One region of the Streptomyces sp. NBC_01546 genome, then DNA from elsewhere that is predicted to be linked to it. Evidence: riboswitches for the same ligand, from Rfam matches in the RefSeq annotation. Region 1 holds a riboswitch; the other holds the start of a gene.
What was found. Region 1 has a riboswitch for ZMP and ZTP ahead of glyA (serine hydroxymethyltransferase). Riboswitches for the same ligand answer to the same signal wherever they lie in the genome.

Region 1 (7,405 bases):
GCTGATCCTGGAGGACGACTACGACGGGGAGTTCCGCTACGACCGCCAGCCGGTGGGAGCCCTGCAGGGACTGGATCCGGACCGGGTGGTGTACCTGGGCACGGCCAGCAAGTCGCTGGCGCCCGGGCTGCGGATGGGCTGGATGGTGGTCCCGCCGGGGCTGCTGGACGAGGTCGCGGCCGCCAAGGGCGTGAGCGACCGGACCTCCAGCGCGCTGGACCAGCTCACGCTGGCGGAGTTCATCACCTCGGGGGCGTACGACCGCCACGTGCGCGGCATGCGCCTGCGCTACCGGCGCCGCCGGGACGAGCTGGTGGCGGCCGTCGGCGACCGGGTCGGGGTGTCGGGGATCGCGGCGGGGCTGCACGCGGTGCTGGACCTTCCGGCGGGGACGGAGCGCTCGTTGCTCCAGTCGGCGGCCTGGCAGGACCTGTCCCTGGAGGGCCTGCCCGCGTTCCGCCACCCGGAGGCGGACCTTCCGCCGCGCGACGCCCTGGTCGTCGGCTACGGGACTCCGTCGGACAGCGCGTGGGCGCCGACCTTGGCGGCCCTCTCCGCGGCGTTGCCGTAGGAGGCGTGGTCACGGCGTCGGCAGCGGTTCCGCGACCTCCGGCGGCTCGCCGAAGCGGGCCAGGGCCAGGGATCCGGCGATCGCCACGACGAAGCCGAGGATCGCCAGCCAGGCCAGGCCCTCGCGGGTGCGGTCGCCGAGCCAGACCACGCCCACCACCGCCGGGCCGATCGTCTCGCCCAGCACCAGCCCGGCCGTCGCCGCTGTCACCGAGCCGCGCTGGAGCGCCGAGGTGAGCAGCAGGAAGGCCGCGCCGCCGCCCAGCAGCAGTGCGTACAGGGCGGGGTCCCGCAGGTCCCAGAAGGAATCGATGAGCCGCACCGAGACCTCCACCACCCCGAAGCCCGTCCCCGCGGCCAGGCCCAGGACCAGCGCCCGCGGCCCGTCCGGGAGCCGGCCCGCCACCATCCCGACCAGCAGCACCAGCCCCGCCACCACCAGCAGCCCCAGCTCCAGCGCGAGTGACCCGGTCCCCGAGCCCTCCTCGCCGGAGGCCAGCCCCAGCATCAGCAGCCCCGCGCACACCACCCACACCGCGCCCCACTCCGTCCGCGACAGCCGGACCTTCAGCAGCCGGGACGCGACCACGGCCGTCACGGCCAGACTCGCGGCCAGCGCGGCCCCCACCGCGTAGATCGGGATGTGGCGCAGCGCGATGATCTGGAGGACGAAGCCCACCGCGTCCAGGCCCAGACCGGCGAGATATCGCCATTGCCGCAGCGCCCGCATCAACAGCGCCGGGTCCACCCCGGACCCCGTCCCCGGCTCCGCGGCCCGCGCCGCCACCGCCTGCAGAACGGATGCCGTGCCGAAACAGATCGCCGCACCGAGCGCGCAAATCATCCCAATGAGCACGAACTGACTCTAGGTCACGGATCTCACGACGGCCGGATTCCATCGGCCCGGGGCCCCGCTCTAGTCTGTCGGGAGCACGCCAGGGCCTAGGGGAGCAGCAGACATGGACAGCAGCAGCACCAACACGCGCCGTATGCGCTCGGGCGCCGTCGCGCTCGGCGGCATGGGCCTGCTCGCGGCCACACTCGTGGCCTGCGGCAGCAGCAACGAGCCGGACAAGCGCTGCGCGTCCCGCTCCACGCTGGAACACCTGAACAACAAGGAGTGCAAGAGCGGCGGCACCGGCGCGTACTACTACGGCGGCTCCGTCCGGTCCGGCAAGGTCACCGGCGGCAGCTTCGACAAGTCCGCCGTCACCCGCGGCGGCATCGGCGGCCACTCCAGCTCCGGCTCCAGCGGCGGCTGAGGAACAGGCAAGAAGCACATGAAGCGGCACACCATCGAGCCCCGCCCCGACTGGCAGAAGACCGTCGAGGAACAGGGGCTGATCTACCCCCTCACCCGCTACCCCGACGACTCCCTGCGCCCCTACTGGGACGAGAGCGCGTACTACTCCTTCTCCCTCCCCGAGGTGGAGGCGCTGGAGAACGTGGTCGAGGAACTGCACGCCATGTGCCTGGCCGCTGCCGCGCACATCGTCGAGCACGACCGCTTCGCCGACCTCGGCATCACCGACCCCAAACTGGCCGCGCTGATCGCCGAGTCCTGGCGCCGCCGTGCCGAACAGCCCTCCCTCTACGGCCGTTTCGACCTGCGCTACGACGGCACCGGCAGCCCGGCCAAGATGCTGGAGTACAACGCCGACACCCCGACCTCCCTGGTGGAGGCGGCCAGTCCGCAGTGGTTCTGGATGGAGGAGCGCTTCCCCGGCGCCGACCAGTGGAACTCCCTCCACGAACGCCTCGTCGACGCCTGGCGCCGGCAGGCCGAGCTGCTGCCGCCCGGCCCGCTGCACTTCGCGCACTCCGAGACGGACGAGCTCGGCGAGGACCTGATGACGGTCGCCTACCTCCAGGAGACCGCCGAGCAGGCGGGCCTGGACACCCAGGCCCTTTCCGTCGAGCAGATCGGGTGGGACAGCCTGTCCGGCCGCTTCGTTGACGAGAAGCTCCGCTTCATCCGCAGCTGCTTCAAGCTCTACCCCTGGGAGTGGCTGGCCACGGACCAGTTCGGCCCCCAGGTCCTCGGCACCTACGACCACGGCGGCGGCTCCGGTACCACCTGCTGGATCGAGCCGCTGTGGAAGATGCTGCTGTCCAACAAGGCGCTGCTCGCGATCCTGTGGGAGCTCTTCCCGGAACACCCCAACCTGCTGCCCGCCTACCTCGACGGCCCGCGCGAGCTGGCCGACGAGGGCGGTTACGTCGCCAAGCCGCTGCTGGGCCGCGAGGGCGCCGGGGTCACCCTTCACGAACCCGGCGGCGAGCCGTTCGCGGCGCTGGACGACGAGCGGTACTGCTTCCAGGGCCTGGCCCCGCTGCCCGACTTCGACGGCAACCGGGTGGTGCTCGGCGCGTGGGTCGTCGAGGACGAGGCGGCGGGGCTCGGCATCCGCGAATCGGCGGGGCCGGTCACGGACGAGTACGCCCGCTTCCTGCCCCACGTCATCTTGTAGGGAACGGCATCCTCTGATCAGGCGGCCAGGAGAGACCTGAGCTGGTCCAGCCCCCAGTCCAGGTCCTCCTTGCTGATCACCAGCGGCGGGGCGATGCGGATCGTCGACCCGTGGGTGTCCTTCACCAGCACGCCCAGTTCCATCAGCTTCTCGGAGATCTGCCGTCCGGTCCCGCGCGACGGGTCGATGTCCACGCCCGCCCACAGCCCCCGCCCCCGTACGGCGGTCACCGCACCCCCGCCGACCAGCAGGTTCAGCTCCCGGTGCAGGTGGTCGCCGAGCTCGGTGGCGCGCTGCTGGTACTCGCCGGTCTTCAGCATCGCGATGACCTCCAGGGCGACGGCGCAGGCCAGCGGGTTCCCGCCGAAGGTGGACCCGTGCTCGCCCGGCCGGAACACCCCGAGCACGTCCCGGTCGGCGACCACGGCCGATACGGGCACCACCCCGCCGCCGAGGGCCTTGCCGAGGATGTACACGTCGGGGACGACCCCCTCGTGCTCGCACGCGAAGGTCTTGCCGGTCCGGCCCAGCCCCGACTGGATCTCGTCCGCCATGAACAGGACGTTCCGCTCGCGCGTGAGCTCCCGTACGCCGCTCAGGTACCCGGCGGGCGGCACCAGCACCCCCGCCTCGCCCTGGATCGGCTCCAGCAGGACGGCGACCGTGTTCTCGGTGACGGCGTGGGCCAGCGCGGTGAGGTCCCCGTACGGGACGATCTCGAAGCCCGGCGTGTACGGACCGAAGTGGTCGCGCGATTCGTGGTCCGTGGAGAAGGAGACGATGGTCGTCGTCCGGCCGTGGAAGTTGTCGGCGGCGACCACGATCTTGGCGTGGCCGTCCGGGACGCCCTTGACCTCGTAACCCCACTTGCGGGCGGTCTTCACGGCCGTCTCCACGGCCTCCGCGCCCGTGTTCATGGGCAGCACCATCTCCTTGCCGCACAGCGACGCGAGTTCGGTGCAGAAGTCGGCGAAGCGGTCGTGGAAGAAGGCCCGCGAGGTGAGCGTGACCCGCTCCAGCTGGGCGCGGGCGGCGTCGAGCAGACGGCGGTTGCCGTGGCCGAAGTTGAGCGCCGAGTAGCCGGCGAGCATGTCCAGGTACCGGCGGCCCTCCACGTCGGTCATCCACGCGCCGTCCGCGGAAGCGACGACGACGGGCAGCGGGTGATAGTTGTGCGCGCTGTGCGCGTCGGCGGAGCGGATTGCATCAGAAGTTTTCGACACGGGGTCTCCGATCGTCCGTCAGGCCTGTGACGAGGGTGGCGTCACTGTCCATCCTCGCTCGTATACAGGACGGAGAAACCTTTCTCGTGGCGCGCCCGCTAAGGTGGTCGGTACGCACGGCGACTGGCGTACGGAGAACGAACTCCGGGGGAGTCGTGCGCGCTGGACCGCACACAGGGCCGCTCGCCTGGGCCTCGCGGGGTACCGATCACATCGACCCCGGAGGAGCCCGCCATGTCCGCGAGCCGCCATCCCGCCCTGTCCGCGACCGACCCCGAGCTGGCGTCCTTCGTCGCGGCGGAGGAAACCCTGCAGGCCGAGACCCTGCGCCTGATCCCCAGTGAGAACTACGTGTCCGCCGCCGTCCTCGAGGCCTCCGGCACGGTGCTCCAGAACAAGTACAGCGAGGGCTACCCGGGCCGCCGCTACTACGAGGGCCAGCAGAACATCGACCGCGTCGAGGCCCTCGCCGTCGAGCGGGCGAAGGGCCTGTTCGGGGTGGAGCACGCCAACGTCCAGCCGTACTCCGGCTCGCCCGCGAACCTGGCCGTCTACCTGGCCTTCGCCAAGCCGGGCGACACGGTGATGGGCATGGCGCTGCCGATGGGCGGGCACCTGACCCACGGCTGGGGCGTCTCGGCGACGGGCTCCTGGTTCCGGGGCGTCCAGTACGGCGTCCGGCCCGGCACCGGCCTGATCGACTACGACGCGGTGCGCGACCAGGCACTGGCGGAGCGGCCGAAGATCATCTTCTGTGGTGGCACGGCGCTGCCGCGCACGATCGACTTCGCGGCCTTCGCCTCGATCGCCGAGGAGGCGGGCTCGGTCCTGGTCGCGGACGTGGCCCACATCGCGGGCCTGATCGCGGGCGGGGCGCACCCGTCCCCGGCGGGTCACGTGGACGTGATCTCGACGACCACGCACAAGACGCTGCGCGGGCCGCGCGGCGCGATGCTGATGTGCCGCGAGGAGCACGCGAAGGCCATCGACAAGGCCGTCTTCCCCGGTCTCCAGGGCGGTCCGCACAACCAGACGACGGCCGGAATCGCGGTGGCGCTGCACGAGGCGGCGCAGCCGGCGTTCGTCTCGTACGCGCACGCGGTCGTGGCCAACGCCAAGGCCCTGGCGCAGGCCCTGCTGGAGCGGGGCTTCGACCTGGTGTCGGGCGGTACGGACAACCACCTGATCCTGATCGACCTGACGGGCAAGGACGTGCCGGGCAAGGTCGCGGCGAAGGCGCTGGACCGGGCGGGGATCGTGGTGAACTACAACACGGTGCCGTTCGACACGCGCAAGCCGTTCGATCCGTCCGGGATCCGGATCGGTACGCCGTCGCTGACGTCCCGCGGCCTGTCGACGGAGCACATGCCGCAGGTCGCGGACTGGATCGCGCGGGCGGTCGACGCCGCCGCCAAGGCCGACGAGTCGGCGCTGGCCGTGGTCCGCGCCGAGGTCACGGCCCTGATGTCGGCCTTCCCGGCCCCGGGCCTCCCCCTGTCCTGACCCGCGGCCCGGCCGCTGGGGGCTCCGCCCCCAGACCCCCGCGCCTCAAACTCCCCCAGCTACCGCCGGGAGGGGCCCCCAGGCGGGGCTGGATTTGCCGCTGCGCGGCAATCAGCCCGCCCGGCGATCGAGGCGCGGGGAAATCGGTCGCTCGGCCGGGGTGGGATCCGGACGGGCCGCTACTGCCCGGTACCCCGGCGCGGCACGGCGCGGCCCGGTGCGACCCGGAAGGATCCGGCCAGCGGCGGGCCCGAGCCCGCCCCCGCACCTGAGAGAATGAAGCCATGGCTTCTGATCGTCCTCGCGCGCTCTCCGGCATCCAGCCCACCTCCGGTTCGTTCCACCTCGGGAACTACCTCGGAGCCATCCGCCAGTACGTCGCCCTCCAGGAGACGCACGACGCGTTCTACATGGTCGTCGACCTGCACGCGATCACCATGCCGCAGGATCCGAAGGATCTCCGCGCGAACACCCGCCTCTCCGCCGCGCAGCTGCTAGCCGCCGGCCTGGACCCCGAGCGCTGCACGCTCTTCATCCAGAGCCACGTGCCCGAGCACGCACAGCTCGGCTGGGTCATGAACTGCATCACGGGCTTCGGCGAGGCCAGCCGGATGACCCAGTTCAAGGACAAGTCCGCCAAGGGCGGCGTCAACAACGCCACCGTCGGCCTGTTCACGTACCCGATCCTCCAGGTCGCCGACATCCTGCTCTACCAGGCGAACTCGGTCCCCGTCGGCGAGGACCAGCGCCAGCACATCGAGCTGACCCGCGACCTGGCCGAGCGCTTCAACCAGCGCTTCGGCCAGACCTTCACGCTGCCCGCCGCGCACATCGTCAAGGAGGTCGCGAAGATCTACGACCTCCAGGACCCGGCGATCAAGATGTCGAAGTCCGCGTCGTCCCCCAAGGGCCTGGTCAACCTCCTCGACGAGCCCAAGGTCACCGAGAAGAAGATCAAGAGCGCGGTCACCGACGCCGAAGCCGAGATCCGCTTCGACGCCGAGAAGAAGCCCGGCGTCAGCAACCTGCTCACGATCTACTCCACCCTCACGGGCGAGACGATCCCCGCCCTGGAGGCGAGGTACGAGGGCAAGGGCTACGGCGCGCTGAAGACCGACCTGGCCGGTGTGATGGTCGATTTCGTCACACCCTTCAAGCAGCGCACCCAGGAATACCTGGACGACCCCGAGACGCTGGACTCCATCCTGGCCAAGGGCGCGGAGAAGGCCCGGGCGGTCGCCGCCGAGACCCTCGCGCAGACGTACGACCGCCTGGGATTCCTGCCCGCCAAGCACTGAGGAAAAGAGGCCCTGGCGAGACCGGGGGTACTGGCCTCACACTGGCGGCAGAAGTCCATCCAAATCGACGGAGGAGAGATACGTGGGGACCGTAACGCTCGGCGTTTCGATCGCGGTCCCGGAGCCGCACGGCAGCCAGCTCCAGCAGCTGCGCGCCGGCTTCGGGGACGCTGCCGCGCACGGCATCCCCACGCATGTCACCCTCGTCCCGCCGACCGAGGTGGAGGCGGACCGGCTCACCGAGATCCGCGCCCACCTGGCCGAGGTCGCCGCCGCGTTCCGGGCCTTCCGGATGCGGCTGGGCGGGACGGGAACCTTCCGTCCCCTCTCGCCGGTCGTC
Region 2 (7,405 bases), 1.7 Mb from region 1:
GAGGTCGACTCCGGCCTCGTCTACGCGACGAGGATCTTCGAAGCCCCGGCCGGAGCCCACGAGATGGGCTTCCCCATCGTCAACGTGCAGTCGGACCCCCGGGTGCCCGTCCCCGGGCAGACGGCCACGATCGTGCCCATCGAGAACGGCCAGTGGCAGGCCACCCTCTCCGGCACCCGCGGCGGCCAGCCGACCGGCGACCCCGACCGGTTCATCCCCTTCGCCAAGGGCATACGGGACCCGATCGTCGGCGAACTCCTCGAGGGCAAGAAGCCCCTGACGGACGTCGCCGTCACCCAGGGCACCGCCAACCGCCGGATCTACTTCGAGAAGGCCGACCTGCCCGACGGCTTCTTCGCCGTCGGCGACTCCGTCGCCACCTTCAACCCGCTGTACGGGCAGGGCATGACGGTCGCCGCCCAGGGGCTGCTGGCCGTACGCTCCCTGCTCCGGCAGAAGGGGCTCGCCCACCCCGGCTTCGGCCGCGAGGCGCAGCGCGCGATCGCCCCCCAGGTGAGCACCGCCTGGGAGCTCGCCACCTCGCAGGACATCCTGTACCCGGGGGCCACCGGGATGAAGCCGCGCGCCGGAACCGGCCTGCTCAACGCCTACGTCAACCGGCTGATGACGGGGGCCACCACCCACGAGGCGCTCACCGCCGCCCTGTTCAAGGTGCTCACCATGAGCAGCGCGCCCACCCACTGGCTCAGCCCTCCGGTGGTCTGGCACGTCCTGCGCGCCTCTGACCGGGACGCTCTCAAGGCGCCGCCCCTCACCGCCGCCGAGCGGGCCGTCGCCGGGCTCGGCCCGGTGCCCGGCCCGTCCGGACCCGTGACGGGCCCTGTGGACCCGGTGGACCCGGTGGACCCGTCGGACCCGGTCGGCCCGGCCGACCCCGTCGGACAGGCCCGGTGAGCGGCGGACTCCTGCTCTACCTGCCGGGATCCGTCATGATCCTGGCTCTGCTGATCAAGGCGCCGACGCTGCGCAGGGACTGGGACCAGCCCCTGATCCGGGCCGCGTGCGCGCTGCTGGTCGTGGGCGCCCCCCTCACGTTCCTGGCGTCGCCGTCGACGATCTCCAAGGTCAACCGGCTCACCGGCGTGGTCAACTTCTCCGCGCCGCTGGTTTTCGGTCTGATCACCGTCTTCTCGGGGACGTGCGTGGTACTGGTCCTGCAGTGGCGCGGCGGCCCGCCCGCGACCGTGCGGCGGGCCACCCGGCTTACCGTGGCCACGTACGGCGCGGCGACCGTGGCGATCGTCGTGCTGTTCGTGATCGGCGACGCGCCGGTGGAACGGGTCCGGGACCTGGACACGTACTACGCCACGACGCCGTGGATCCGCGAGATGGTCGTCTGCTTCCTGCTGGCCCACACCGTCGGAACCTCGGCGCTGACCCTGCTGTGCGGGAAGTGGCTGTGGCACGCGGACCGATCGCTGCGCCCGCTGCGCACCGGGCTGGCGCTGATCGTGTTCGGCGGGCTGCTGGACCTGACCTACCTCGGGGCGAAGTGGGCCTCGGTGGCGGCCCGCTGGGCCGGCCGGGACTGGGTGGTCTCGGCGGACCTGGCCCTGTGGCTGGCCTCCGGGGCGGCCCTGATGATCGGTGCGGGGTTCCTGGTCCCGCTGGCCGGCGGGTCGGCGGCCTGGCAGGACTTCAGCCGGTACCGGCGGCTGCATCCGCTGTGGAAGGCGCTGCGCGGATGCGCGGCCGCCCGGGTACGGACCGTGCCGCTGGCCTGGTGGTCACCGGTCGGGATCCGCCTCATCCACCGCGAGTCCGTCATCGACGACGGCATCCTGGCGCTGGCCTCCTGGTTCGACCCCGCCGTGCGGCTCACGGCGTACGAGGCGGCGCGCGGGCAAGGCCTGAGCGAGGCCCGGGCGGCCGTGGTCGCGGACGCGGCCATGCTCGCCGCGGCCTGCCGGCGCAGGGCGGCCGCCGGGCAGGGCGGGCACCCGGACCCGTACCGGCTGGGCAGCGGACCGCTGGACGCCCTGGCCCGGGAGTTCCAGACCTCCCCCATCGTCGCCGCGGCCCGTGAGGCGGCCACGGCGGGGACCTGAGCCCCGGGGCAAGGGGCACGGATCGGTCTTCCGGCCCGTTATCGCAGGATACGCGGCACCCGCCGCGGCACCCGCTCCGGCACAGCACGGCGCCCCGGGCCCAAGGGCCCGGGGCGTTCGGCTCTCAGGGGACTCAGAGGTCCGCGAGGGCCAGCCCGGCCTGCGCGGCGGCGGCCTGGACGGTCTGCTCCAGCAGCACGGCGATGGTCATCGGGCCGACCCCGCCCGGTACCGGCGTGATCAGCGAGGCGCGGGCGGCGGCGGACTCGAAGTGCACGTCGCCGACGTTGCCCTCGTTGTACCCGGCGTCCAGGACCACGGCGCCCGGCTTGATGTCCTCGCCGCGGATGAACTCGGCCTTGCCCACGGCGGCGACCAGCACGTCGGCCTGGCGCACGATCGAGGGAAGGTCCCGGGTGCGGGAGTGGCAGTAGGTGACGGTGGCGTTCTGCTCCAGCAGCAGCATCCCGGCCGGCTTGCCCAGGATCGCGCTGCGGCCGACGACCACGGCGTGCTTGCCGGTGAGGTCCACGTCGTAGGCGGCGAGCAGGCGCATGATGCCGCCGGGGGTGCAGGAGACGAAGCCCGGCAGGCCGAAGCCCATGGCGGCGAAGGAGTGCATGGTGACGCCGTCGACGTCCTTGCCGGGGGCGATGGCCTCGAAGGCGGCGCGCTCGTCGATGTGGTGCGGGACGGGGTGCTGGAGCAGGATGCCGCTGATCTCCGGGTCCTCGGAGAGCGCGGTGAGGGTGGCGACCAGTTCCTCGGTGGTGGTCTCGGCCGGCAGCTCCACGTGGCGGGAGGTGATCCCGGCCTTGGCGCAACGGTTCTGCTTCATGCGCACGTAGGTGACGGAGGCGGGGTCCTCACCGACCAGCACGGTCGCGAGACAGGGCGCGGTGCCGGTGCGCTCGGTGATCTTGGCCGCGTAGGCGGCGGTCTGCTCCGAGATGCGGCGGGCGAGGGCGGTGCCGTCCATCAGCTGGGCAGAGGCAGTGGCAGTCTGGGCAGTCGTCACGGGGTCTCCTGAACGTCGCTGCGTATCGCGGTTCGCGGTTCGCCCAGGCGCGCGGCAGTCGGCGTACGACACGTACGCCGGGCCGCTCCCCGGTGGTGATCCACCCGAACGCCAGTCACGGCCCGCCGACCACTGTAGTCGACATATCCGGTGGTTCGCCTGGGTCCGACCTGCGACGATCAATGCATGACGCGCACTTTCGACCATCTTGTCGCAGAGGCCGAGTCGGTTTCCGTGGAGGGCTGGGACTTCTCCTGGCTCGACGGCCGGGCCACCGAGCAGCGCCCGTCCTGGGGCTACCAGGGGCTGCTCGGCGAGCGCCTGGCCCGTGTCCGGTCCGCGCTGGACATCCAGACCGGCGGCGGTGAGGTGCTGGCCGGGGCGGGGCCCCTGCCCCCGCTGATGGCGGCCACCGAGTCCTGGCCGCCGAACATCGAGCGGGCGACCCGGCTGCTGCACCCGCTGGGCGCGGTGGTGGTCGCCGACGCAGACGAGCCGCCGCTGCCCTTCGGCGACGAGGCCTTCGAGCTGGTCACCAGCCGGCACCCGGTGACCATCTGGTGGGACGAGATCGCGCGGGTCCTGCGGCCCGGCGGCACGTACCTGTCCCAGCAGGTCGGTCCGGCGAGCGTCTTCGAGCTGGTCGAGTTCTTCCTCGGCCCGCAGCCGGAGGAGATCCGGCGCGGCCGGCACCCCGACGACGCGGTGACCGACGCCACCAAAGCCGGCCTCGAAGTCGTCGATCTGCGCTCGGAACGGCTGCGCACGGAGTTCCACGACATCGGAGCCGTGATCTACTTTCTCCGGAAGGTGATCTGGATGGTGCCCGGCTTCACGGTCGGGCAGTACCGGGACCGGTTGCGCGAGCTGCACGAACAGATCGAACACGAAGGCCCGTTCGTCGCGCACACCGCCCGCTTCCTCATCGAAGCCCGCAAAACGGGATGACGAATGAGGGCGGACGGATCCACGCCGATTAGGTTGCGCGGCCACAGCGTGGCGCAGGTCACTCAATTCAGCGCGTAACGAATCGACTCGGGCATGCGATGAACCGACAGGTGTCCTCGCGCGGCCCCGGAATACAGACCCCCCTCGGGTCTGTTTCCCGAGTCCGCGCGATGATGTCCCGCCCACCCCATATCTGTTCGCAACGAGAGGCTCCTTGTGTCGCTCAGCCCGTCCCGTACGTTCCCTCCGGAGATCGCCGAATCGGAGGCCCTCGTCGCGCTCGTCGAGCGCGGCCGCGAGCAGGGTCACATCAACGGTGACGACGTGCGCCAGGCCTTCGAGGCCGGCCGCATCCCGGTGGACCAGTGGAAGCGGGTCCTGCGCAGCCTGAACCAGGTCCTGGACGAGGAGGGTGTCGCCCTCCACGTCAGCGCCGCCCCCGCCACCAAGGCTGCCGCCAAGAAGCCCCGCAAGGCAGCCGCCGCCCCCGCCCGCACCGTGGCCAAGAAGGCCGCCGCGGCGCCGCGCCCCATCGGCGCGCGCAAGGCCTCGGCCGCCGCCCCGGCCACCGCTGCGGCGATATCCGCTCCGTCGGCCCCCGCCACCGAGGACGAGGCGACGGCCGAGGCCGCCGCCGAGCCGAAGAAGCGGACGGTCAAGAAGACCGCGACCGCCGCGAAGAAGACCGCCACCAAGAAGACGGCGGCGAAGAAGACCAGCGCCAAGGACGCCGACGAGGGCGAGACCCCCGCGGCCGAGGGCGAGGACTGGGCAGCCGAGGACCTCGCCGACGAGGCCGAGGAGGAGACTCCCAAGGCCGGCGGCACCCAGGGCTTCGTGCTGTCCGACGACGACGAGGACGACGCCCCGGCGCAGACGGTCATGGTGGCCGGTGCCACCGCCGACCCCGTCAAGGACTACCTCAAGCTCATCGGCAAGGTGCCGCTCCTCAACGCCGAGCAGGAGGTCGAGCTCGCCAAGCGCATCGAGGCGGGCCTGTTCTCCGAGTACAAGCTCGAAGAGGAGGAGGACCACAAGCCCGCCTTCAAGCGCGAGCTGGAGATCCTGGTCGAGGACGGCCGCCGTGCGAAGAACCACCTGCTGGAGGCCAACCTCCGCCTCGTGGTCTCCCTCGCCAAGCGCTACACCGGCCGCGGCATGCTCTTCCTGGACCTGATCCAGGAGGGCAACGTCGGCCTGATCCGCGCCGTGGAGAAGTTCGACTACACCAAGGGCTTCAAGTTCTCCACGTATGCGACCTGGTGGATCCGGCAGGCGATCACGCGTGCCATGGCCGACCAGTCGCGCACCATCCGCATCCCGGTGCACATGGTCGAGATCATCAACAAGCTCGCCCGCGTGCAGCGCCAGATGCTCCAGGACCTGGGCCGCGAGCCCACCCCGGAGGAGCTGGGCAAGGAACTCGACATGACCCCCGAGAAGGTCATCGAGGTCCAGAAGTACGGCCGCGAGCCGATCTCCCTGCACACCCCCCTGGGTGAGGAGGGCGACAGCGAGTTCGGTGACCTCATCGAGGACTCCGAGGCGGTCGTGCCCGCGGACGCGGTCTCCTTCACCTTCCTCCAGGAGCAGCTCCAGTCCATCCTGGGCACGCTCTCCGAGCGCGAGGCGGGCGTGGTCTCCATGCGCTACGGCCTCAACGACGGCCAGCCGAAGACCCTGGACGAGATCGGCCGCGTGTACGGGGTCACCCGTGAGCGCATCCGCCAGATCGAGTCCAAGACCATGTCGAAGCTGCGCCACCCGTCGCGTTCGCAGGTGCTGCGCGACTACCTGGACTAAACCGGTCAGGCCAGCCGGAAGACGGGCCCTCGTGGCGTGAACGGCAGGGAGGCACCCTGCGGAACCAGATAGGCGTGCTCGCGCCGGATCCGCAGGGTGTCGCACCACCCGTCCGTGATCACCAGCACCGGGGCCCCGGGCGGGAAGTCCTCCGCCCGCTGCAGCAGGTCGATGCCCGGTTGCAGTACGGTCCCGCCCCGGCCTCGCACCTTCACCCGGCCCGCGATCTCACCCGGGGGCAGATAGCCCGCGTCGTACGGCGCCGCGTCGCAGAAGACGACGCGTGCCGCCGGTACGTCGCGGGCTTCGGCGTACGAGGCGATGGCGCCCAGCGCCTTGCCGAGCAGGGCGCTGTCCATCGACCCCGAGGTGTCGAGCACCACTCCGAAGGTGCAGCGGGCCACCTCCTCGGGCGGGAAGCAACGGCCCGCGCGGGGGATGTCCGGGGTGGAGGCCTGGCGGCGCGCCGGGCGGGCGTAGGACCGTACGGGCACGGGCCGCGGCACGTACTCGTCGAACCAGCGGGCGAGCCGGGCGTCCCAGGGCACCGGCGGGTGGGCGAGCGCCCGGATCTCCTGGATCAGACCGGCGGGCAGCAGGCCGCGCTCCCCGTACGCGTGCAGGTCGAAGCCCTGGACCAGGCCGCGCCGGTAGAACTCGTCGAGGTCCGTGTACGGGCCGCTCCCCGGGTGGGGCAGCGGCTCGCCCAGGATGTCCCCGAGGCCCTTGCCGCGCAGGGTGGCGAGGCGGCGCATGCGGCGCAGGTCGGTGGTGATGCGGTCGTAGACCTCCTCCACTGACAGGTCCCGCAGCGCGGGGTCGTGGAGCAGCCCTTCGGGCATCTCGCCGACGCCCATCTCCACCAGCCAGCCGTTGACCACGTAGTCGGCGGCGACGTTGTGCAGGTACGGGTCGCGGGCGCCGCGGCGCTCGCCGTGGCGCAGGGCGGCGTGCAGCATCTCGTGGGCGAGGATGAACCGCCACTCCTCGTCCCCGAACGTGCGCAGCGGGTTGATGTAGATCTCCCCGGCGGTGGCACTGACGGCGGCGACGGAGATGTTCTGGGCGCGGGCCAGCTCGGCGTCGGCGACGACGGTCAGACCGGCGGCCAGCCCGCCGAGCAGCGGGTACGAGGAGACGAACCAGCTGAGCGCGCGGTCCCAGGGGCGCTGCGCCACGCGTTCGCCGGTGATCCGGTCGCGGCGGCCGCCCGCGACGTCCATGGCGGCGGAGACACTGCGGGTCAGGGCGGCGGCGAAGGCCGTCTGCCAGTCGGGGACCCGGTTGAGGCTGGAGCGGTGCCACGTCAGCAGCCACTGGTCGGACTCGCCTCCCGCCGTACCGCAGAGGGCGAGGGCGGGCGGGATGCCGTCCCGCCGCCAGCGGGCGGCCAGCTGTTCCTCGTCCCCGCCGGGGTACGCGGCGGGGAGGTGCTCCGGGGCCCGGCCGGCCGGGAAGGTGAGCAGGAAGCGGTTGACCACCGTGCAGCGCGCGGCCCGGTCGTAGGGGTCGGGCTGGGCGCGGTGGCGGTCCTCGGCCGCCGGGACGTGGCCGAAGCCCAGGTGCA

Region 2: another riboswitch for ZMP and ZTP. It lies ahead of OHA89_RS08105 (bifunctional 5,10-methylenetetrahydrofolate dehydrogenase/5,10-methenyltetrahydrofolate cyclohydrolase); the one in region 1 lies ahead of glyA (serine hydroxymethyltransferase).

The regions. Positions count from the first base shown of each region.
Region 1 is NZ_CP109379.1:3,426,759-3,434,163, reverse strand. It holds gene OHA89_RS15440 (PLP-dependent aminotransferase family protein) at 1-571, shown strand, start outside; gene OHA89_RS15435 (hypothetical protein) at 581-1,414, opposite strand; gene OHA89_RS15430 (hypothetical protein) at 1,530-1,832, shown strand; gene OHA89_RS15425 (glutathionylspermidine synthase family protein) at 1,851-3,041, shown strand; gene rocD (ornithine--oxo-acid transaminase) at 3,059-4,264, opposite strand; ZMP/ZTP riboswitch at 4,374-4,464, shown strand; gene glyA (serine hydroxymethyltransferase) at 4,499-5,767, shown strand; gene trpS (tryptophan--tRNA ligase) at 6,052-7,065, shown strand; gene OHA89_RS15405 (2'-5' RNA ligase family protein) at 7,148-7,405, shown strand, end outside.
Region 2 is NZ_CP109379.1:1,692,611-1,700,015, forward strand. It holds gene OHA89_RS08095 (NAD(P)/FAD-dependent oxidoreductase) at 1-915, shown strand, start outside; gene OHA89_RS08100 (DUF6545 domain-containing protein) at 912-2,069, shown strand; gene OHA89_RS08105 (bifunctional 5,10-methylenetetrahydrofolate dehydrogenase/5,10-methenyltetrahydrofolate cyclohydrolase) at 2,203-3,048, opposite strand; ZMP/ZTP riboswitch at 3,122-3,216, opposite strand; gene OHA89_RS08110 (class I SAM-dependent methyltransferase) at 3,274-4,035, shown strand; gene OHA89_RS08115 (RNA polymerase sigma factor) at 4,252-5,838, shown strand; gene OHA89_RS08120 (DUF2201 family putative metallopeptidase) at 5,844-7,405, opposite strand, start outside.